3 regions of the Zoogloea oryzae genome follow, and region 2 is predicted to be linked to each of the others. Evidence: riboswitches for the same ligand, from Rfam matches in the RefSeq annotation. Region 2 holds a riboswitch; each other region holds the start of a gene.
What was found. A riboswitch is a leader RNA that binds a small molecule or an ion and turns the genes downstream of it on or off. The one in region 2 is predicted to bind cobalamin.
Positions count from the first base shown of each region.

Region 1: linked by a shared signal. The riboswitch ahead of QQK25_RS03485 (acyl-CoA thioesterase) and the one ahead of QQK25_RS21850 (TonB-dependent receptor) in region 2 are both predicted to bind cobalamin.
Region 3: linked by a shared signal. The riboswitch ahead of QQK25_RS03475 (ribonucleoside-diphosphate reductase subunit alpha) and the one ahead of QQK25_RS21850 (TonB-dependent receptor) in region 2 are both predicted to bind cobalamin.

Region 1 covers NZ_BSPX01000005.1:78,718-88,498, forward strand. The annotation lists gene QQK25_RS03480 (ribonucleotide-diphosphate reductase subunit beta) at 1-941, shown strand, start outside; cobalamin riboswitch at 997-1,231, shown strand; gene QQK25_RS03485 (acyl-CoA thioesterase) at 1,304-2,173, shown strand; gene QQK25_RS03490 (GNAT family N-acetyltransferase) at 2,170-2,679, shown strand; gene QQK25_RS03495 (PepSY domain-containing protein) at 2,780-4,231, shown strand; gene QQK25_RS03500 (adenosylcobalamin-dependent ribonucleoside-diphosphate reductase) at 5,045-7,927, shown strand; gene QQK25_RS03505 (glutathione S-transferase family protein) at 8,003-8,620, opposite strand; gene QQK25_RS03510 (protein-glutamate methylesterase/protein-glutamine glutaminase) at 8,770-9,781, opposite strand, start outside.
Region 2 covers NZ_BSPX01000126.1:2,683-6,055, reverse strand. The annotation lists partial or broken gene QQK25_RS21860 (nicotinate-nucleotide--dimethylbenzimidazole phosphoribosyltransferase) at 1-462, opposite strand, end outside; gene cobU (bifunctional adenosylcobinamide kinase/adenosylcobinamide-phosphate guanylyltransferase) at 545-1,102, opposite strand; cobalamin riboswitch at 1,167-1,407, shown strand; gene QQK25_RS21850 (TonB-dependent receptor) at 1,543-3,373, shown strand, end outside.
Region 3 covers NZ_BSPX01000005.1:67,755-77,535, reverse strand. The annotation lists gene QQK25_RS03475 (ribonucleoside-diphosphate reductase subunit alpha) at 1-1,722, opposite strand, end outside; cobalamin riboswitch at 1,869-2,068, opposite strand; gene QQK25_RS03470 (MBL fold metallo-hydrolase RNA specificity domain-containing protein) at 2,253-3,665, shown strand; gene QQK25_RS03465 (undecaprenyl-phosphate glucose phosphotransferase) at 3,843-5,234, opposite strand; gene QQK25_RS03460 (porin family protein) at 5,519-6,823, shown strand; gene epsE (polysaccharide export protein EpsE) at 6,811-7,665, shown strand; gene epsF (chain length determinant protein EpsF) at 7,678-9,057, shown strand; gene QQK25_RS03445 (chain length determinant protein tyrosine kinase EpsG) at 9,073-9,781, shown strand, end outside.

The DNA of each region.
Region 1 (9,781 bases), on a different contig from region 2:
CCCCGTTCAAATACCCCTGGGCGTGGGAGTTCTTCCTCAAGGCCAACCGCAACCACTGGACGCCGCTCGAAATCTCCATGGCCCAGGACGTGCACGACTACCACCACAAGCTCACCGACGCCGAGCGCCACGTCTTCGAAAACGTGCTGGCCTACCTCACCACCTCCGACATCCTCGCCATGCGCAACATCGGGCTGGCGGTGATGGAGAAGATGAGCGCGCCCGAACTGCAGATCTACCAGGCCCGCCAGGTGTACGAGGAAGCCCTGCACACCTGGACCTACCAGCACTGCATCGAGACCATCGGCCTCGACCAGCAGGAGATCTACAACCGCTACCGGGTGGTGCCGGCCATCCACGGCAAGATCGCCCTCGCCAGCCGGCGCCTGGAACGGGTAATGCGCCCGGATTTCGACCTGCGTGACCGGGCCAACCTCCACGAGTTCGCCCTGTCCTACTTCTTCTTTGCGGCGATCTTCGAAGGCTGCTGGTTCTACAACGGCTTCACGCCCATCTTCGCCCTGCAGCGCCGGGGCCTGATGAAGGGCGCCGCCGAGCAGCTCCAGTACATCATGCGTGACGAGGTGCTCCACTGCGCCTTCGGCATCCGCGTGGTGCGCGAGCTGCTGAAGGAGGAAGGGCTCAGCCTCGACCCCGCCGTCCTGCGCACCCTGTGGGATGAAGCCGAGGCCGCCGAGGCCGACTACGCCGCCTACATCCTGGGTTCGCCCATCCTGGGCTACAACGCCGGGCAGCACATGGATCAGTTCCGCTTCATGGCCAACCGCCGCGCCCGTCAGGTGGGGCTGGCCGAACCCTTCCCCGGCGCCACCAACGTGCTGCCCTGGCTCGACGAGCAGGCCAACCTGCGCAAGGAGAAGAACTTCTTCGAAACCCGCGTCACCGAGTACCAGACGGGCGGCGCGCTAGCCTGGGATTGACCCGGCCAGCGCCTGCCCGGCGCCGCGCAGCCGGCGCCAAGCCCGATCCCGGGCGGCTGCACCCCCTGCGACAGGTGCCTGGTTCCGCCCTTCCGGCGAAACCGGGTGAAACGGGAACGGGGTACGCGGCGGCCAGTCCGCCGCCAAGCCCCGGCTGCCCCCGCAACGGTAGGCAAGTGCGGACCCTTCACGGCTGGCTTCTCCCGAAGCCGCCCGCCACTGGATACGTCCGGGAAGGCGAAGGGTCAAGACTTGCGAGCCCGGAGACCGGCCTGCCGCGCCACGCCATCTGCCCCACCGGGCAGGTGGATCTGCCATCGACCGTCCGCGGGGTAGCGGACAGTCCGACCAGGAGCCTCACCATGTCCCACACCCACACCCCGGCCACCGCGGCCCAGCCCCTTCCCACCACCGCCGACGACGACCTGCGCGATCCCCTCGACCGCCTGCTGCCAGCCCCCGCGCCGGGCGAGCTGTTCTCCCTCGTCGACGTGGTCTTCCCCGGCCAGTCGAACCACCACGGCACCCTCTTCGGTGGCGCCGCGCTGGCGATGATGGACAAGTTCGCCTTCGTCCTCGCCAGCCGCCGGCTGCGCCGCACCGTCGTCACCGCCGCCCTCAGCCAGACCCACTTCCGCTCACCAGTGCCCGCCGGCCATCTGGCCGAAGTGAGCGGGCGGATCGTCCGCACCGGGCGCCGCTCGGTGGACGTGGAAGCCCGCCTGTGCGCCGAGGACATGCTCACCGGCGAACGCACCCTCTGCCTCACCGGGCATTTTGTGATGGTGGCAGTGGGCGACGAGACGGAATCCACCGAATCCATCCCCCTCCTCGACGCCGTACCCGCCGACGTGGTGCGGGTGGTGGAGATCGTCTTTCCCGGGCAGGTCAATCACCGGGGCATCCTCCACGGTGGGCAGGCCCTCGACTGGCTGGGCAAGGCCGCGCTGGTCGCCGCCACCCGCCGGGCCCGCAAGCCGGTGGTGATGGCCTCGAGCGAGACCCTCGACTTCGTCGCCCCGGCCCGCGTGGGCGACATCGTCGAGACCCGCGCCCGGATCAGCTCGGTGGGACGCACCTCGCTCTGCGTCGAGGTGACCATGACCGCCGAGACACCCCGGCAGGCCGGGTCGCGGCTGTGCACGCGGGCATCGTTCGTCTTCGTGGCCATCGACGAAGCGGGCCGCCCCACGCCGGTCGGCGCAGCCCATCAGTCCGGGAGCGCGGGATGAACCCCCAGTCCGCCTCCCTGCGTCTGGGGGGCGACGCCCGCCTGCGGGTGCTCGCCCACCTCCTCGCCCTCAACCCGGCCGAAAGGGTCAGCCGCTTCAACGCGCCCCAGTCCGACACCAGCATCCGGGCCTATGTGGCGCGCGTCGATTTTGCCCGCGACCTCGTGCTGGCCATCGGCCCGGCGGAGCATCCACCCCTCGCCCTGGCGCATCTGGGCATCGCCGGCAACAGCGGCGAGCTGGGCTTCAGCGTGCTCGCCCCCTGGCGCGGGGCGGGTCTGGCCACCCGGCTGTTTGAAGCGGTAGTCGCCTGGGCGGAGGGCAACGGGCTGGAGCGGGTGCTGTGCATCGAAGGCCACCCGGCCGCCCGGCGGATCGTGGCCAGGCTCGGCCTGCGCAAGTTGCAGCGTTTCGAGCCACCACGGCTGACGGTGCTGGTCTCGCCTGCCGCACCCAGCCCGACCACGCTACGTACCCGGGCCAGCCCGAACCCCATCCCCTGCTGATCCACCCGGGCGCGCAGCCACGTACTGCGCGCCCGAAACAGACGCAGTCACCGCCGAATCCACCTACACTCCCCGGCCCTCACGCCCCAAGCAAGCCCTGATGAAACATCGCCTGCTCCGCCTCCTGCATCTTGCCCACCGCTGGCTCGGCATCGTCACCGGGGTGCTCATCCTCGGCTGGTTCGTCTCCGGCATCGTGATGCTCTACGTGCCCTTCCCCAAGCTGACGCCCGAAGAGCGGCTGGCGCACCTCGAACCACTGCAGCCGGACGCGATCCGCGTCAGCCCGGCCGTCGCGGCCCGCGCCTGCCCCCAGAAGCCCCGCAGCGTCCGGCTGGCGATGGCCGATGGCCGGCCGGTGTTTCACTTCGGCACCGCAGACGGCGCCTGCAGCGTGTGGGCCGACGACGGCACGCTGGTAGCCGTCACGCCCGACACCGCCACGGCCACCGCGCGGCACTTCCTGCCCGGCGCGCCAACCACCGGCGTCGAAAGCGTCGACCGCGACCAATGGACGGTCTACACCACCTACAACCCTCACCGCCCGCTGCTGCGCGTGTCCCTGGACGACGCGGCAGGCACCGATCTGTACATCTCGTCCCGCAGCGGCGAGGTGTTGCTGGACACCACCCGTTTCGAGCGGGGCTGGAACTGGATCGGCACCGTCGCCCACTGGATCTACTTCACCCCCTTGCGCGGCGACGACACCACCTTGTGGCGCCAGCTGGTGCTGTGGCTGCCGGCCGCGGCGATGCTCACGGTGGCGGCCGGGCTGATCCTCGGCTTCCAGCGCCTGCGCCTCGTGCGGCGCTACCCGCGGGGCGCGATCACGCCCTACCGGGGCTGGAAACGCTGGCATCACCTGCTGGGCGTTACCGTCGGCGGACTCGCCGCCACCTGGCTGGTGTCGGGCTGGCTGTCGAATCATCCCTTCGGCCTGCTGGCCTTCAGCAGCCTGCCGAAGGGCGCCACCCAAAAGCTGGCCGGCGTGGCGTACAGCCCGTCGGACAACCTCGCCCTGCTCCACCGCCAGCTTGCCCAGGTGCCCGACGCCCGGGAGGCCGAGTGGTATCGCTTTGGCGGCCGCAGCTATCTGGAAGTCCGCACACCGGGCGCCATCCAGCGCCTCGACGACCAGGCCCGCCCGGCCGCGCCCTTCGCGCCGGAAACCCTCGCCACCGCCATCGCGGCCATCGAGGGGCATCCGGTCGCCAGCGCCGAGATCATCCACGCGCCCGACCTGTACCACTACGGCCGACGCAATCAGGCGGTCTTCCCGGCCGCACGCATCCGCCTGGCCGATGCCGAAGACACCACCTGGTATCTCGACCCCGCCACCGGCCGTGTGCTGTCCCGCATCGATGACGCCAACCGGCTCCACCGCTGGGTCTTCAACGGCCTGCACCGGCTCGACATTCCGCCGCTCCACGCACTGCCGACGCTCCGCGAGGGCCTCGCCACGGGCCTGTGCCTCCTGGGCGCACTCCTCGCCGGGAGCGGCTGCGTGCTCGCGTGGAGACGGCTGCGCCACCGCAAGGCATCCGCCCGCTGAAAACGACAACGCCCGGACCCCCACGCGTCCGGGCCTTGCAGCGGGCTGAGTCCTGGCGGTGGATCAGCGGAGCTTGCTGGCCTTCTCGATCTGGCACGGATCTTCCTGCCCTCCTCCCGGATTGACGTGTAACCACTGATGGACGGGGCACTGTTCCTGATCCGCCCCAACCGTAGCCCCATCCGCCCGAAGACGCTCGACGCGATCGCCACCGGACCGCTCATCCCCCCTGCCACCCAAACGCCATCCGGGTGCGGGTCGAATCCACCCTGACGGGCTCCGGCCGGCGGCTGAAGATCGCGCTCGAGATCGATGGCGTGGAGGCCAATCCAATTCGGGTGGCCAAAGGCGGCGAGTGGCTCGCCAACCCTGTCTCGCCACAGCCGGCAGCCCACCCCCGGGGCCGTAGCGCAGCCCGCGCGCTCACCGGCACGCCTCACCTTGCCAGCCCTTCCACACGCGCGAGGCATGCCACACGGCCGGGCATCCCATCCGTTCCGCATCCCCCGCCCCCGAAAAACCCTCCCACGCGGAGGGCCTCCGGGGCCTTCGTGCGCCCCGCCCACGCAGGATTTCGGCATCCACGGGGCCGCATTTTCCCGACAAATCAAAGGCCTGAGCCACCTTGCCGAAGTTTTTTCCTTGATTTTCCAGCCCAAAAACACTACTACATGTAGTAGAAAAAAAAGTTTTGAAGCACTATTGATTTTTTTAAGTATTTGTTTTTAAACGTCAAAAATTTTTGCTCATTTCTTTCTCCGGGGGTAAGCTATGCGCCGACTTACATCATTACCGATCAGCCATCCAAGAGCCATGACCGCCACGACCAAAACCGCCAAAGTCCAGCCCGCCACCGCCGCCAACCTCGAACCGCAGGAGATCTCCGGCGAGGTCCTGCTGGAGAAATACGCCAAGGGCAACGAGCAGACCATCTCCGACGTGCGCCTGCGTGTCGCCCGTGCCCTGGCGGCGATGGAATCCGAAGAAAAGCGCCTGTTCTGGGAGACCAAGTTCCTGGAAGCCCAGGAGCGCGGCTTCGTGCCTGCCGGCCGCATCAACTCCGCCGCCGGCACCAACCTGGCTGCCACGCTGATCAACTGCTTCGTGCAGCCGGTGGGTGATTCGATCACCGAATCCGTCGACGGCCGCTGCGGCATCTACACCGCGCTGGCCCAGTCCGCCGAGACCATGCGTCGCGGCGGCGGCGTCGGCTACGACTTCTCCTCCATCCGTCCGAAGGGCGCGATGGTGCGCGGCACCCAGTCCAACGCCTCCGGCCCGGTCTCCTACATGCGCGTCTTCGACCGCTCCTGCGAGACCGTCGAATCCGCCGGCTCCCGCCGTGGCGCCCAGATGGGCGTGCTGCGCTGCGACCACCCGGACATCGAGGAATTCATCCACGCCAAGGATCACGGCGACCTCACCAACTTCAACGTCTCCATCGCCGTGACCGACCTGTTCATGCAGGCCGTCGAAGCCGATGGCGACGTCGAGCTCGCCCACAAGGCCGAACCGTCCAGCGACATCAAGGCCGCCGGCGGCTACCAGCGCGACGACGGGCTGTGGGTGTACCGCAAGGTGCGCGCCCGTGATCTGTGGGATCAGGTCATGCGCTCCACCTACGACCACGCCGAGCCGGGCATCCTGTTCCTTGATCGCATGAACAAGGACAACAACCTCTACTACTGCGAGACCATCGAGGCCACCAACCCGTGCGCCGAGCAGCCCCTGCCGTCCTACGGCTGCTGCTGCCTGGGCTCGATCAACCTCACGCTGTACGTGAAGGACGCCTTCTCCGAGAAGGCCAGCTTCGACTTCACCGGCTTTGGCAAGACCATCGAGACCTCCATCCGGATGCTCGACAACGTGCTCGAAGCCACCCACTGGCCGCTTGAACAGCAGCACGCCGAAGCCCAGTCCAAGCGCCGCGTCGGCCTCGGCTTCACCGGCCTCGGCAACGCGCTGGCCATGCTGCGCCTGCGCTACGACACCGACGAAGCCCGCGCGATGGCCACCCAGATCTCCGAGTTCATGCGCGACCAGGCCTACCTGGCCTCCGTCGAGCTCGCCAAGGAGCGCGGTGCCTTCCCGCTGTTCAACGCCGACATGTACCTGTCCGGCGGCAACTTCGCGTCGCGCCTGCCCAGCGAAGTGAAGGACAAGATCCGCAAGCACGGCCTGCGCAACTCGCACCTGCTGTCGATCGCCCCCACCGGCACCATCAGCCTGGCCTTCGCCGACAACGCCTCCAACGGCATCGAACCGCCGTTCTCCTACACCTACACCCGCAAGAAGCGGATGGCCGACGGCACCTTCAAGGAACACGCCGTCGAGGACTACGCCTGGCGCCTGTACCGTCACCTGGGCGGTGACGTGAACAAGCTGCCCCCGTACTTCGTGACCGCGCTCGAGATCTCCGCCAAGGCCCACAAGGACATGGTCGCGGCCGTCGCCCCGTTCATCGACACCTCCATCTCCAAGACGGTGAACGTGCCCGAGGACTACCCCTACGCCGAGTTCGAGAACCTCTACCTCGACGCCTGGAAGTCCGGCCTCAAGGGCCTCGCCACCTACCGCCCCAACAGCGTGCTGGGCTCCGTGCTGTCGGTCACCCCGAGCAGCGAGCAGAAGCAGCCGCAGGATGTCGAGATGTCCGACGACACCAACCGTCGTCTGTCCATCAAGAACCTGCCGGCCCCGGTGCTCTCGTCCCTGCGCTGGCCGGGCCGCCCGGATCTGCCGGATGGCAACGCTGCCTGGACCTACATGCTCAACACCCCGCAGGGCAACTTCGCCCTCTTCGTGGGCCACATGGACCCGGTCGAGGACAGCCCCGCCAAGGGCAGCTTCCCGTTTGAAGTGTGGGTGAATGGCGCCGACCAACCCCGCGGCCTGGGCGCCGTCGCCAAAACGCTCTCGATGGACATGCGCGCCAACGACCGTGGCTGGCTCAAGCTCAAGCTCGAAGCGCTGGCCAAGACCGTCGGCGAAAAGCCCTTCGAACTGCGCTTCCCGCCCCACGGCGAACAGAAGCTGATGCCGGGCGTCGTCTCCGCCTTCGCCCAGGTCGTGCGCTACCGCTGCGAGAAGCTCAACGCCCTCGAAGGCGATCTGCCGACCCCGGTGCTCGACAGCGTGTTCAGCCTGCAGGAGCCCAAGACCGGCACCGACGGCACCCTGTCCTGGACTGTCGACATCCAGAACCCGGCCACCGGCGAAGACTTCGTGCTCGGCCTCAAGGAAATCACCCTGCCGGACGGCGTCACCCGCCCCTACTCCATGTGGCTGTCGGGCAACTACCCGCGCGCCCTGGACGGCCTGACCCGCATCCTGTCCCTCGACATGCGCGTGATGGACCCGGCCTGGATCGGCATGAAGCTGCGCAAGCTCATCGACTACCCGGAGCCCCTGGGTGACTTCATGGCCTTCGTGCCGGGCACCCGCCGTCAGCAGAACTGGCCCTCCACCGTCGCCTACATGGCCGCGCTGGTGATCCACCGCTACGCCATGCTCGGTGTGCTCGACGAAGCCGGCTACCCGACCCGCGAGATGGGCATCCTCGAAGCCCCCCGCGACACCAACGAGCCCAAGCTGATGCAGGGCGCCCTGTGCACCGAATGCGGCAACCACTCGGTGATCCGCAAGGACGGCTGCGACTTCTGCACCGCCTGCGGCGCGGTTGGCACCTGCGGCTGATCCAGCCCTGCCCACGCAGAACGGCCCCTCTCCGGAGGGGCCGTTTTCATTGGAGCGCGGCAAACGGCGTGCTGCTCAAACCCGATAGCCTTCCTCCCGCAGCACCTGGCTCACCGCCGGGCGCGCCAGCATGCGGCGGAAGTGGGACGCGCAGTTGGGCGGTAGCGGCAGCTTCAGGCGGTCGGCCCAAAACTCGGTGTAGAACAGCGCCGCGTCGGCGATCGAGAAGGTGCCGACCAGGTATTCCCGCCCGGCGAGCAGGCCATCCATCACCGCGAAGCCGTCCGCCACGATCTGCCGCCCGCGGGCCTGCACCGCGTCGTGGTCAGCCGGGTTGGGGGTGACGTTGGCGGTGGTGAAGATCCGCGTGAAGCCCTGGCCGTGGATGGTGCCGACCGCGTGGTTCATCGCCTCCAGCACGCGCACCTCGCCCTCGGCATCAGTGGGCAGCAACCCGCGTCGCGGGTACTGACGGGCCAGCCACCAGGCGATCGCCTGAAACTCGGTGATCGCCGTGCCATCGTTACGCACCAGGGTCGGGATGGTGCCCTTCGGGTTGATCGCCAGGTAGTCGGGCTTGAGGTGGTCGCCCGCGGGCAGATTGACGATGTACACCTCGAACACCGCGCCCACCTCTTCGAGCAGGATGTGGATACCGGTGGAGCACGAACCGGGGGTCATGTAGAACTTCATGGGCGAGCCTTGCTGGTGGCGGGACAAACACCCCGTGCAAGATCGATGCCATCAGCCTGGGTCGGGCGGTGCGCGCCGGACGTCCGCGGCCTTGTCGGCAAGGCGCCGAAAAGGCCGCCGGATTGTCGTGATCCGCCCAGACGCAGGGGTCAACTACGGCGGCTGATCCGGCCAAGGATCGCCGCCGGGATGTCGGTGAGCGGCAGCACCTTGTCCACCCCGCCCAGCTTCACGGCTTCCTTGGGCATGCCATATACCACGCAGCTGGCTTCGTCCTGGGCCACCGTCCAGGCGCCGGCGTCGTGCATTTCCTTGAGGCCACGGGCGCCGTCGTCGCCCATCCCGGTCATGATGACGCCCACCGCGTTGCGACCGGCAAAGCGCGCGGCGGACCGGAACAGCACATCCACCGACGGCCGGTGCCGGCTCACCGGCGGGCCGTCGATCACGTCGACCACGTACTGCGCGCCGCTACGCTTGAGCAGCATGTGCCGCCCGCCCGGCGCAATGAGCACCCGGCCCGGCATCACCCGGTCGCCGTGGCGGGCCTCGCGGACCTCCACCTCGCACAGGCCATCAAGACGCTGGGCGAAGGCACCGGTGAACTTCTCCGGCATGTGCTGCACCACGACGATTCCCGGCGACACCCGGGGCAGCGCCCGCAGCACGGATTCCAGCGCCTGGGTGCCGCCGGTGGAGGTGCCGATGGCCACCACCGTCTCGGTGGTCTGCGCCATCGCCGAGCCCGCCGGCAGGATCGCGTCGGCTGAAAGCTTGGGTGCGACGGCGCTCGGTGCAGGGGCGCTGGGCACCAGGCGCCGCACGTTGGACCGTGCCGCGGCCTTCACCGCGCTGATGAGATCGTCGGAGCAATCGTGGAGAAACTGCTTGAGCCCCACCTTGGGCTTGGTCACCACGCACACGGCGCCGGCAGAGAGGGCCTGCAGCGCCGTCTCCGAGCCTTTCTCGGTGAGGGTCGAGCAGATCACCACCGGGGTGGGCCGATCGGCCATGATCCGGCGCAGGAAGGTGATGCCGTCCATGCGCGGCATCTCCACGTCGAGGACGATCACGTCGGGCCACTGGGCCTTCATCTTCTCGAGGGCGAACACCGGGTCCACCGCGGCGCCGATCACCTCGATGCCGACATCCTCGTCCAGG
Region 2 (3,373 bases):
GGCGAGCTCGCGGCCGCGGGCCAGGGCGGCGTCGCGGGTGGCGGCGTCCATCGCCGGGGTTTCGAGATAGTTGGCGGTGCCGGCACCGAGCTTGGCGTCGATGAGGCCGGGGCGCGGGCGGAAATCATGGGCCACGCCGGCATCCACCACCGTCAGGCCGAGGCCCATCTGGCGGGCGAAGACATTGATCGCGGCGCCACCGGCCAGGAAGTTCTCGACCATCTGCCAGGTCACGTCCTGGGGGTAGGCCGACACGCCGGCCTTGGCCGCACCGTGATCGCCGGCGAAGACCAGCATCTGCGGCTGGCGCAGTTCGGGCGAGCACGTCTGCTGGACGAGCCCGATCTGCTTCGCCAGCGTTTCGAGCCGCCCGAGGGCGCCGAGGGGCTTGGTCTTGGTGTCGATGCGCTGCTGGAGGGCGGCGGCGATGCCCTGGTCGGGGCGGGCGATGGCGTAGGTCATGACGGCGGCGGGGGCGGGGCGAAGCGGCGGATGCTAGCAGGGCGGGGCGGGTGGTGGGAAATGGGAAGGGTGGGAAGTGGGGTCAGGGGCGGGGCGTGTCCTTGAGGACCAGCGGCAGGCCGGCGGCGACGAAGACCACCCGCTCGCACAGGGCCGCCACGGCCTGATTGACGCGGCCGGCCTCGTCGCGGAACAGCCGGCCGAGCGGCGTTTCGGGCACCAGGCCAAGGCCCACCTCGTTGGCGACGAAGATCACCCGGCCGGGCAGGCGGGGGATCAGGTCGAGCAGCGCGGCGCGCTCCCGGGCGAACATCGGCAGCAACTCGGCGCCTTCGCCGGGGGCGAGGGTTTCGGCGCCGTCCAGCAGGTTGGCGAGCCACAAGGTCAGGCAGTCGACCACCACGCAGCGATCGGGCGCGGCGGTGGCCTCGAGGGCCGCGGCGAGCTGGCGGGGCGCTTCGACCACCTGCCAGCCGGCGGGGCGGTCGGCCTGATGGCGGGTGATGCGGGCGTCCATTTCGGCGTCCAGCGCCTCGGCGGTGACGATGACATGCACGGCAGCGCCGCTGCCCGCGGCCCGTTGTTCTGCAAGGCGGCTCTTGCCCGAACGGGCGCCGCCGAGGATCAGTTCGCAGCTCATGGAAATCCGGAAGTGTCTGAATTGGTGGTATTATCGCAGGCTGTGTGCCGGCGGCGATGTCTGCCGGCAACAAAGTGCTCCAGGTGCTCCACGGGCCATCCGGCCCAGGAGTTAAACGGGAAACAGGTGCGCGGTCTTCCTCGAAGCCGTCATGCCTGTGCTGCCCCCGCAACGGTAAGCAGGTGCATGGCGCGTCAATGAGCCACTGGGTTTTTCAACCTGGGAAGGCGACGCGCCGCGGCCGGTGGTCAATCCACCCGGCCCAGCCTGCAAGCCCGGATACCGGCCTCGGACACACCAAGCGGAAGTGCCACGGGGTGGTGGCGACGGGCGCGGCCGGTGTTCTCCGGCGCATCTCGCGGTTTCTCCCCTCACGTGCTTCCACACATGATTTGCCCGATCCGGCGGGGACGCCAGCGGGCCAGGGAGAACACATAAAAATGATCAACCGCCTTTCCGCCGTCGCGCTCGCCGTGGCTGCCGCCCTTGCCGCGCCGGCCCATGCCGCCGACGTGCAGCCCGAAGTCGTCGTCAGCGCCAGCCGCTTCGACGACGCCGACTCCAAAGCCCCCGTCAGCCTCACCCGCATCAGCCGCGACGACATCGTCCGCAGCGGCGCCAGCCTGCCCGACGTGCTCGGCATGGCCGCCGGCGTGGATGTGCGCCCGATGTCCGGCGCGCTGGGCATCGACACGGTGGTCGACCTGCGCGGCTTCGGCGAATCCGCCGGCAGCAACACCCTGATCCTCGTGGACGGCCAGCGCCTCAACCCGGTGGACATGAGCGGCATCGACTGGTCGGCCATCCCGCTGCACAACGTCGAGCGCGTCGAAGTGATGCGTGGCACCGGCGGCGTGCTGTTCGGCGACCGCAGCGTGGGCGGCGTGATCAACATCATCACCGACAAATCCGGCGCCCCCCGCGCCAGCGCCGGGCTCACCCTCGGCAGCTACGGCTACCGCCGGGTCGATGTATCCGCCGCCGGTTCGGCCGACGCCACCTACTTCAACATCTTCGCCAACTACGCCGACGTGAACGGCTGGCGCAAGAACACCCAGGGCGACCAGCGCGCCGTCTCCGGCCGGGTCGGGCACATCCTTGGCGACGAGCGCGAAGTCTTCGTCGACGTGGCCGCCTACGGCGATTCCAACGGCCTGCCGGGCTCCATCAAGCGCGCCGACTACGACGCCGACGCCTCCCGCGCCCGCAGCCTCACCGACCACCAGAAGCGCGAGGGCTACCGCCTGCGCCCGGGCGTACGCTACGCCATCACCGACACCCTGATGCTCGAAGGCGAGATCACCTACAACACCTCGCGCCAGAACGCCGTGTACGGCGCCACGCCCTACATCGCCAACCGCGACACCACCGCCTTCACCCCGCGCCTGCAGTGGCGCCATGGCCTGGCGGGGCTGGCCAGCACCACCGTCGCCGGGCTGGATGTGTTCCACGGCAAGGTGGACAACGTCGCGCTGGATCAAGCTGGCTCGCAGCTCTCGCGCGCCTTCTACGTGCAGAACACCACCTCGCTCCGCTCCGACCTGCACCTCACCCTGGGCGGGCGCCGGCAGATTGTCCGCCAGCACGCCGAAGACCGCGCCAATGGCATCGACGGCGAAGCCACCCACGCCCGCAACGCCTTCGAAGCCGGCCTCGCCTGGGATCTCGACCGCAGCACCCGGCTGTTCACCCGCTGGGGCCAGGTGTTCCGCTTTGCCAACACCGACGAGCTCTTCGGCTACGACCCGCTCACCTACGCCCCGGTGTTCACCGGCGGCAACGTGCGGCCCCAGCACGGCACCAACCTCGAAGTCGGCGCCCGCTACAAGGCCGACGGCCTGATGGTGCAAGGCGCCATCTACCGCCTCAGCCTCACCGACGAGATCGGCTACAACCCCATCACCTACGCCAACGAGAACTTCGACCGCACCCGCCGCGAAGGCCTCGAACTCGAAGCCCGCTGGCGCGCCCTGCGTAACCTCGAGCTCAACGCCGGCCTCATCACCCAGAACGCCAAGTTCGTGGATGGCCCCTACAGCGGCAACACCGTCACCCTCGTGCCCAACCTCAAGTACCGGGTCGGCGCGGTGTTCGACGCCGCCACCGCCGGCCGCTACGGCGCCACCTGGACCCACGTGGGCAAGCGCCGCTTCGGGGGCGACTTCGACAACACCAAGGAGATGCTCGACGGCTACGGCATCCTCGATCTGCACGCCGACTGGAAGGTGCGTGACGTGACGCTGCAGCTGCGCCTCGCCAACGCCACCAACC
Region 3 (9,781 bases), on a different contig from region 2:
GGAGGTGTTGAGGGTGATCTCGGTGCACAGGTTGGAGCTGCGCACCACGCCCACGTGCTGCTGGGGCGAACGCAGGTTACAGGCGTCCTTGAAGGTGATCCACGGGTGGCCGGTCTCGAAGAGCATGGTGAGCATCCGCCGCCACAGCTGCACGGCCGGGATGCGCTTGAAGAGCCGGATCTCGCCGGCGTCGGCCCGGGCCTCGTGGGCGCAGTAGGCGGCCTCGAAATCGGCGCCGAAGCGGGTGTGAAGGTCCGGCACGTCCGACGGCGAGAACAGCGTCCAGTCGGCGTTGTCCATCACCCGCTTCATGAACAGGTCGGGAATCCAGTTGGCGGTGTTCATGTCGTGGGTGCGGCGGCGCTCGTCGCCAGTGTTCTTGCGCAGGTCGAGGAACTCCTCGATGTCCAGGTGCCAGGTTTCGAGATAGGCGCACACCGCGCCCTTGCGCTTGCCGCCCTGATTGACCGCCACCGCGGTGTCATTCACCACCTTGAGGAAGGGAATCACCCCCTGGCTCTGGCCGTTGGTGCCCTTGATGCGGCTGCCCAGGGCGCGCACCGGGGTCCAGTCGTTGCCCAGGCCGCCGGCGTACTTCTGCAGCAGGGCGTTCTCCTTGACCGCCTGGTAGATGCCTTCCAGGTCGTCCGATACCGTGGTGAGGTAGCAGGACGACAGCTGCGAGTGGCGGGTGCCGCTGTTGAACAGGGTCGGCGTCGAGCACATGAAATCGAAGGACGAGATCAGGTTGTAGAACTCGATGGCGCGGGCCTCCCGGTCAATCTCGCCCACCGCGAGCCCCATCGCCACGCGCATGAAGAAGAGCTGCGGCAGCTCGATGCGCCGCCCGTCGATGTGAAGGAAGTAGCGGTCGTAGAGGGTCTGCAGGCCCAGGTAGCCAAACTGCTGGTCGCGCTCGGGCACCAGGGCGGCGCCAAGGCGGCCCAGGTCGAATTCGGCGAGGCGCGGGTCGAGGAGTTCGGCATTGATGCCGGTGCGGATGAAGGCCGGCAGGGCCTCGGCGTAGTGGCCGGGCAGGTCGGCCAGGCTCACCGGCTGGCCGAGGACTTCCCGGGCGAGGCTGGCGAGGAGGAGTTGCGCGGTGACCCGGTTGTAGGCTGGCTCCCGCTCAATCAGGTTGCGCGCGGCGAGGATCAGCGCCTGGTCCACGTCGGCCAGCGGGACGCCGTCGTAGAGGTTCCGGAGGGCCAGATCGAGCACCGCGTGGGCCGACACCTCGTTGCCCAGGCCGGCGAAGGCGGCCTCGCAGTGGCGGAGCAGGGCGTTGGTGTCGAGGGGAATGCGACATCCGTCGGCCAGCACGTGGAGGGTCGGCGTGCCCGCGGATGCCATGCCGGCAGCCCGTTCGGCGGCGCGGCGTTCGCGGTAGAGCACGTAGGCCCGGGCCACGTCGTGTTCGCCGGAGCGCATCAGGGCCAGCTCCACCTGATCCTGGATGTCTTCGATGGACACCGTGCCGCCATCGGGCAGGCGGCGGGTGAGGGCGCGCAGCACGGTGTCGGTGAGCCGCGCGACGATCTCCCGGACCCGGGCCGAGCCGCCGCTGGCGCTGCCCTCGACGGCCAGGAAGGCCTTGCTCATGGCGATGGCGATCTTGTCAGCGTTGAAGGCGACGACGGCGCCGTTGCGGCGGATCACCTGCAGGGCGGCGATGGCCGACGCGCTGGCGGATGCGGATGGAGTCTGAACGGTGGCGAGCAAGGCGATTCTCCGAATTGGGGGGCGGAGAATCGAGGACCTGGAGCCGCGCCCGGCGTCAACGCACGGGCGGAAGCCCTGCAATCCGCGCTGGCGCACGGTGGCGACAGGAAGACACCTCGTTTCAGGGACACCCCGCCCCAAAAGCACTGAAGGAATGGGCCATGGCAGGTCTCCTGACTCTCGGGTCGTCGCCTCGTGCCAGCCTTCCCGGAGCGCATCCAGTGGCAGTGGGGGGCACGAAACTCGCCGATTACAGTTGCGGGGGCAGTGCTGGATTTGAGGCGACGGCCTCGCACCAGCTTCCCTTTTCATCCCCTTGCGGGGAACCAATGACGAGGCGGATGGTAGGGGGGTGGTATCCGGCGTGTCAAGCCGGGGCACTGCGGGTAGGGCTGTCGGGGGTTGTCGAGGCCCATATCTAGTCCGCCCCGGCAGCGGGTCCGCGGCATGGGGCGAGGTCGGCGAAGTGCGCGCCATTGCAATCCGTCTTGGCCGGGTTCATGCTCGATTCGTCAAGGAGGTGCGTTCAAATGCGAGTCCGTTTCTTTGGCGCGGCCGGCGAGGTGACCGGCTCGTGCACCCTGGTGGAAGTCGGCGATGTCCGCTTCCTGGTCGATTGCGGGATGTTCCAGGGCGGGCGCGAGGCCCGGGCCAAGAACCTCCGGGCGCTGGATTTCGGCTTTGACGTGCGGGACATCGACTTCGTGCTGCTGACCCACGCCCACATCGACCACTCCGGCCTGTTGCCGCGGCTGGCGGTGCTGGGCTTCCGCGGCCCGATCTACGCCACGCCGGCCACCATCGACCTGCTGGCGGTGCTCCTGCCCGACAGCGCCCACATTCAGGAGAAGGAATCCGAGTGGCAGCTGCGCCACCAGCACCGCCGGGGCGGCAGCGAGCGGGGCGTGGCGGCGCCGCTCTACACCGTGGCCCAGGCCCAGACCACCCTCGGCCTGCTGCAGCCGGCGCCCTACGGAAGGACCATCGAGCCGGCGCCGGGCATCGCGGTGCGCTTTCATGATGCGGGGCACATCCTGGGTTCGGCATGGCTGGAGGTGACCGCCGCGGGCGAGGGCCGGCCGCGCCGGCTGGTGTTCTCGGGTGACATCGGGATGCGCGACCGGCCGGTGCTGAACGACCCGGAGAAGATCATCCCGTCGGCCGACCTGCTGCTCATCGAATCCACCTACGGCGACCGCCTGCACCGCCCCCTGCCCGAGACCGAGGAGGAGATCATCGCCGCCATCGGCCGCACCCGGGCCTGCCACGGCAATCTGGTGATCCCGTCCTTCGCGGTGGGGCGCACCCAGGAGATCATTTACATCCTGGCCGATCTGGTGCGGCAGGGAAGGCTGGAGCCCCTCAAGGTGTTCGTGGATTCGCCCATGGCCAACGAGGCGACGCGCATCACCCTGGCCCACCCGGCGCTGCTCGACAGCGAGACGCGGGATCTGCTCGAGTGGCTGAAGGTGCACCCGAACAAGCTCAAGCTGGAGTTCGTGGCCGACGTGGAAGCCTCCCGGGCGCTCAACGACGTGCGCAGCGGGGCGATCATCATCTCGGCCAGCGGCATGTGCGAGGCCGGGAGGATCAAATATCACCTGCGGGAGAACCTGCCGCGCAGCGAATGCAGCGTGCTGATCGCCGGCTTCCAGGCAGCCGGCACGCTGGGCCGGCGGCTGGTGGATGGGGCGCGGCTGGTGCACATCTTTGGCGAGCCGGTGCCGGTGCGGGCGCGCGTCTACACGGTGGGCGGGCTGTCGGCCCACGCCGATCAGGCCGGGCTGCTGGACTGGATCGGCGGCGTTCATACCCCGCCGCGCCACACCTGCGTGATCCACGGCGAGGCCGGCGCCTCGGCCACCTTCGCCCAGGCCATCCGCGACCGGCTGGGCTGGAAGGACGTGATGCTGCCCAAGCCCGGCGACAGCTTGACGCTGTAAGTCCGTCGGTTGCGGGCAGACGAAGTGTCCTGCCCCTGTAGGTCGGACTTCAGTCCAACAACCCCTGCCTGCTCAACCCGTGATGTCGGACTGAAGTCCGACCTACCGCGCGCGCTCCCCCTGAAGCAAAAAAACGCAGCCCTCGGCAGGCTGCGTTTTCGTATTTTCAGGTCGGCCTCAGTAAGCGTTCGGGTCTTTGCGGATCAGGCCGACGGTGCGCAGGATGATCCGCAGGTCGAGCAGGAAGGACCAGTTGCGCAGGTATTCCAGGTCGAAGTCGATGCGCCGCTTCATCTTGTCCAGCGTCTCGGTCTCGCCCCGGCAACCGTTCACCTGGGCCCAGCCGGTGATGCCCGGGCGCACCTTGTGGCGGATCATGTAGCCCTTGATGAGCTTGCGGTAGGTCTCGTTGTGGGCCACAGCGTGGGGGCGCGGGCCGACGATGCTCATGCGGCCCTGGAGCACGTTGATGAACTGGGGCAGCTCGTCCAGCGAGGTGCGCCGCAGAAAGGCGCCCAGAGGCGTCACCCGGCTGTCGCCCACCCGGGCCTGGGTGATGGTGTCGCCGTTCTCGCAGACGCTCATGGAGCGAAACTTGTAGACCAGGATGCGCTCCCCGTCGAGGCCGTAGCGGTACTGGCGGAACAGTACCGGGCCCGGCGAAGTGGCCTTCACTGCGATGGCGATGGCCACCAGCAGCGGCGAGATCATCACCAGGATGGCCGCCGCCAGCATGAAATCGAAAGCCTGCTTGAAGAGGCCATTGACGCCGGTGAACGGTGATTCGCATACCGCCACCACGGGCAGGCCGCCCAGGTCGTCCATGCGCGCCTGGATCAGGTCGGTCATGAAGAAATCCGGCACGAAATAGATCGACACCGTGGTGTCGCGCAGCTCGTCCAGCAACTGGAGGATGCGCGGCTGGCTGCTCATGGGCAGGGCGATGTAGATCACGTCCACGTCGTTGTCGCGCACGTAGTCCACCAGATCCTTGATCTTGCCCAGATGGTGGATGCCGGCGCGGGCGTGGCGGCTCGAATGGCGGTCGTCAAAGAAGCCGAGCAGGCGCTTGCCGGCGCGGCGGGAGCGTTCGAGACGGTCGGCCACGGCCAGGCCGGCGTGGCTGGCACCCACGATCACCGCCCGCTGGCGGTAGCCCGCGTGGGCCATGACCATCGGCGTGAAGGTGTGGGCGGCATGGCGGGCGAGGGCGGCCGTCGCCGGCCCGACCACGAACCACACCAGCAGTACCTCTGGCGCGTAGGCGCTGCCAAAGCCCGTCAAGAGGCCGATCAGGGTGAGGATGCCGAACAGCGCGACCCCCTTCAGCCAGCTTCCCCGGTACAGCGCCTTGAGGCCGCTGTCGATGTGCATCGGCATCGGCTGGGCCAGCAGGAACACCGTGATCGCCAGCACCGCGTAGGCAGGCTGCCCGCCCACGCCAAACCAGTTCGCCACCCCCAGCAGGCTGCCGGAGAAGGCGATCGGGTCGAGAAGGGCCTCGAAGATGGAGATCAGGGACAGGTGGGGCTTGATGCCCGGCGCCTGTCGTTCGATGGCGGCCTGCATGGCGGACTGTTGTATCCCGATGGTTGTCTGGTCGATGCGGAATGTACTGCAAGTTCGATATTGTTAATGTCAAATTTATTGGATATGTGAATTTGTTTGCAAAAAACTGTGCAGAACGCCGGTGCTTTTGCAAAATGCGTAAAATTTGGCTTGATTTCGTCCGCTTCTCCCTCAAGATGCTGCAACTTGCTAATCGGGGTGCGGATTTGCGTGATTTTGGTGTTCGTGTCGGGGGTGTTTTGCTGCTGATCGGGGCAGGTCTGCCCGCTTTTGGTAGCGAAGGCGTGGCCCTCCACGTTTCGACCATGCTGGGCGAACCGCGCAGGCCGGGGCCGCTTTTCGAGAGCGACGAGCCGGACCCGCCGTATCTGGAGCTGAGCCGGGCGCTGTCCGACGAGTCGGCAAAGGTGGCGGCGGAAGACCGGGGCAGCGACCCCATCGACCTGCCGCTGGGCAAGGGCATCGGCTCGCGGATCAGCGTTAGCGAAACCTTCACCTACGACAGCAACCTGTTCCGGCTCTCCGGTGCGGCGGCGGCCACCGCGGCCGGCCTGAAGGGGATGGGCGACTGGAACAGCACCACCAAGCTGGGCCTGGGCCTGGAGAAGTACTACGCGGGGCAGCAGTTCACCCTCGATTACGAGCTGGCGGTGTCGCGTTACCGGGAGTTCGGTTTTCTGGACAACAACGCCAACAGCCTCGTGGGCCGCTGGCGCTGGACAGCCGGGCCGGACTGGAAGGGTGAGCTCTCCGCTGAACAGCGCGAGGCGACCGACGATTTTGCGTACTACCGCCAGCAGCAGCGCAGCCTGGGTGTGACGCGGCAGTTCACGGCCGGCGGGTTTTATCAGGTGGCGCCGGACTGGTTTGTCGGCGCGCAGGTGGGGCAGGGCAGCCGGCGATATCCGGATGGCTCGCGGCCCAGCAACGAGATCGATTTTGCCGGTTTTGACGCTGTGCTGCGCTACGCGCCGGCGTCGGGAGCGGTGGTGGCGGTGACCCGCCGGCGTGCCCAGGGGCAGTACCCCAACGCGCCGGTGACGGTCACTGGTCTGAGCGAATCGCGCTTCGAGCAGGACGAATTCTTCGCAGAAGCGACGCTGCCGCTGCGAAGCGGAACGCGCCTGCTGGCCCGGCTGGGTACGGTGAGCCGCAGCTACCAGCGCTTTCCGCAGAACAACTACACGGGCCACAACGGGAGCGTCGGCTTCGAGTGGCGGGTGACGCCGCGCACGCTGATCAGTACCACGCTGCGCCACGACGTGGAGCCGGCCCAGGATTTCGTCTCGAACTACGTGGCCGTGAAGGGCCTACGTTTCGGGGCGGTGTGGGAGTACTCGCCGAAGCTGCGGGTGGACAGCCGCCTGGAATGGCGTGACGCCCAGTACCGGGGCGACCCCGGTTTCGGTGTGAGCACCGCCTCCCAGCGGGAAGACAAGGGTGTGCTGGCCGCGGTGGCCGGCACCTGGCAGCTGACGCCGCGGACGCGCTGGATCACCTCGCTGACGCGGGAACGGCGCAGTTCGACCGAGGCGGCACAGAGTTTCAACTATTGGACATTGGCGGGGAGCTTGCAGTGGGTGTTTTGACGACAGGTTGGAAGCGCGGCAAGGCGGCGCTGGGCGCGCTGGTGACCGGGCTCGCGCTCGTCGCCGGCCTGGTGCCGGCCCATGCGCGGGAGGCCGCCGGGCAGGAACCGGCCGCCCAGGAATATCGCCTCGGGCCGGGTGACGGGCTGAAGATCTCGGTCTTCCAGAACCCGGATCTCAGCCTCGAGACCCGCGTCTCCGAGACCGGCTCGATCAGCTACCCGCTGGTGGGCAACGTGCAGGTGGGCGGGCTGAGCGTGGCGGGCGCCGAGAAGGCCATCGCCGACGGCCTGAAGAAGGGCGGCTTCGTGCTCCAGCCCCAGGTCACGGTGGTGCTCCAGCAGGTGCGCGGCGCCCAGGTGGCGGTGCTTGGCCAGGTGGCCCGGCCCGGTCGCTACCCGCTCGAGAGCACCGCGATGAAGGTCACCGACGCCCTGGCCCTGGCCGGCGGCATGGCGCCCCAGGGCGCCGACAAGGTGATCCTCACCGGGATGCGCAGCGGCCGCCGGGTGCGCGCCGAGATCGACGTGACCGAACTCTTCGTCACCTGGACGCCGGAGAAGGACCTGCCGGTGATGGCGGGCGACACCCTTTACGTGCATCGCGCCCCGCAGGTGTACGTGTATGGCGAGGTGCAGCGCTCCGGCGCCTACCGCATCGAGCGCCAGATGACCGTGCTGCAGGCCCTCGCCATGGGCGGTGGCCTCAGCCAGCGGGGCACCGAGCGCGGCGTGCGCATCCATCGCCGTGGCGAAGACGGTGCCGTGCGCGTGCTCACCCCCCAACTCAACGACCTGGTGCAGGCGGATGACGTGATCGTCGTCCGCGAGGCCCTCTTCTGATCGGACGCCGACATGGGCATCACTCAACTCCTGGCGGTACTCCGGGCCCGGCGCAGGGAACTCTTCATGGTGTGGGGCGGCGTGGTGCTGCTGGCCCTGGTGGTGAGCCTCGTGCTGCCGCGCCAGTACGTGGCTTCGTCCGAAGTGGTGGTCGAGGCGCGCGGCGGCGATCCGCTGGTGGTGCATCCGGGCAGCGGCGGCTCGACGCCGGGCTTCCTGGCCACCCAGGCCGACATCATGGCCAGCGAGCGCGTCGGCGCCAAGGCGGTGGCGGCCCTCAAGGTGGCGCAGATGCCGCGCTGGGCCGAAAAGTGGCAGAAGGCCTCGGGCGGGCAGGGCGATGCCGACCGCTGGATCGCCGGCCGCCTGAAGAAGTTCGTCAAGGTGAGCCCGTCCCACGAGAGCAACGTGCTGACCGTCACCTTCACCGGCGATGATCCGAAATTTGCCGCCGACTACGCCAACGCGCTGGCCAAGGCCTACGTGGAGACCGATCTGGAGCTGAAGATCGAGCCGGCCAAGCAGTCGGCCGCATGGTTCGACGAACACACCAAGGCCCTGCGCGCCAACCTGGAAACCGCCCAGGCCCGCCTGTCGGAGTTCCAGCGCAGCCACGGCCTGGTGGGCGACGAGAAGCTCGACCTGGAGAGCGCGCGCCTCACCGAGCTCTCCACCCAATACACGGCCATCCAGGCCCAGAGCACCGAGACCACGTCGCGCCAGCGCCAGGGCGGCAGCGCCAACGAAGTCACCGCCAGCCCGCTGGTCCAGGCCCTCAAGGTGGATCTGGCCCGCCAGGAAGCGAAGCTCTCCGAGCTCTCCGGCTACCTCGGCGAGAACCATCCCCAGTACCAGCGCGTGAAGGGTGAGGTGGAATCCCTGCGTGCCCGCCTGCGCGCCGAATCCGGCAACGTGGCTGCGGTGGTGGGCACCAACACCCGCATCAACCAGGCCCGCGAAGGCGACGTCAAGAGCCGCCTCGAAGCCCAGAAGCAGCGTGTGTTGCAGCTCAAGCAGCAGCGCGACGAGATGGGCGTGCTGCAGCGCGAGGTGGACAGCGCCCAGAAGGCCTACGACCTGGTGATGGCCCGCCTGACCCAGACCAGCCTCGAGAGCAAGTCGCGCCAGGGCAACGTGGCCGTGCTGTCGGTGGCGGTGCCGCCCACCGAAGCGGCCAGCCCCAAGCTGCTGCTCAACCTGGGTCTGGCGATCGTCATCGGCGCCCTGCTGGGCATGGCGGTGAGCATCGTGCGCGAGCTGTTCGACCGCCGCATCCGCAGCGCCGCAGACCTGGACGACGCCATCGGCGCGCCGCTCTTGGCCGAGATCCCCCGCCTGCAGGACGCCGCCAACGAAGGCTCGCGCCTGCGTCTGGCCCTGCGGCGGGCCTGAGGAGCATCCATGGACATGAAATCCTTTTCCGGTCATTCCCACGTGTCTGCCTTTGAAAAACCTCCGGTCGCCTTCCCCAATCTGGGGGAGATCCTCGTGTCCACCGGCCGCCTGTCGGCCGACGCGGTGGCCCGTGTCACGGCCCGCCAGCGGGAGCGGGGGATTCCCTTCGGCGCGGCCGCCATCGAGCTCGGGCTGGTGACCCAGGCCGACGTGCACGCCGCCCTGTCGCGGCAGTTCGACTACCCGGTGCTCTCCGCCGGCGACCAGGGCGCCGATCCGGAGCTGGTGGCCGCCTTCGAGCCCACCTCGCCCCGCGTCGAAGCCCTGCGCAAGCTGCGCAGCCAGCTGGTGCTGCGGCGCATGGCCAACCCGCTGCTGCGCACCGTCGCCATCGTCGGCCCCGTGCGCGGTGAAGGGCGCAGCTGGCTGGCGGCCAACCTGGCGGTGGTGTTCTCCCAGCTGGGCGAACGCACGCTGCTGGTCGATGGCGACCTGCGCAACCCGCGCCAGCAGACCCTGTTCCGCCTGCCGCCCGCCGGCGGCCTGGCCTCGCGGCTGGCCGAGCGGGGCGACAAGGGCGGGGCGATCCAGCCCCATTCGCGCTTCGATCACCTGTCGGTGCTGCAGGCCGGCATCGTGCCGCCCAACCCCCAGGAGCTGCTGGCCCGCCCGGCCTTCGGCGCGCAGATCGCGGTGGCCCGGGAAACCTTCGAGATGACGC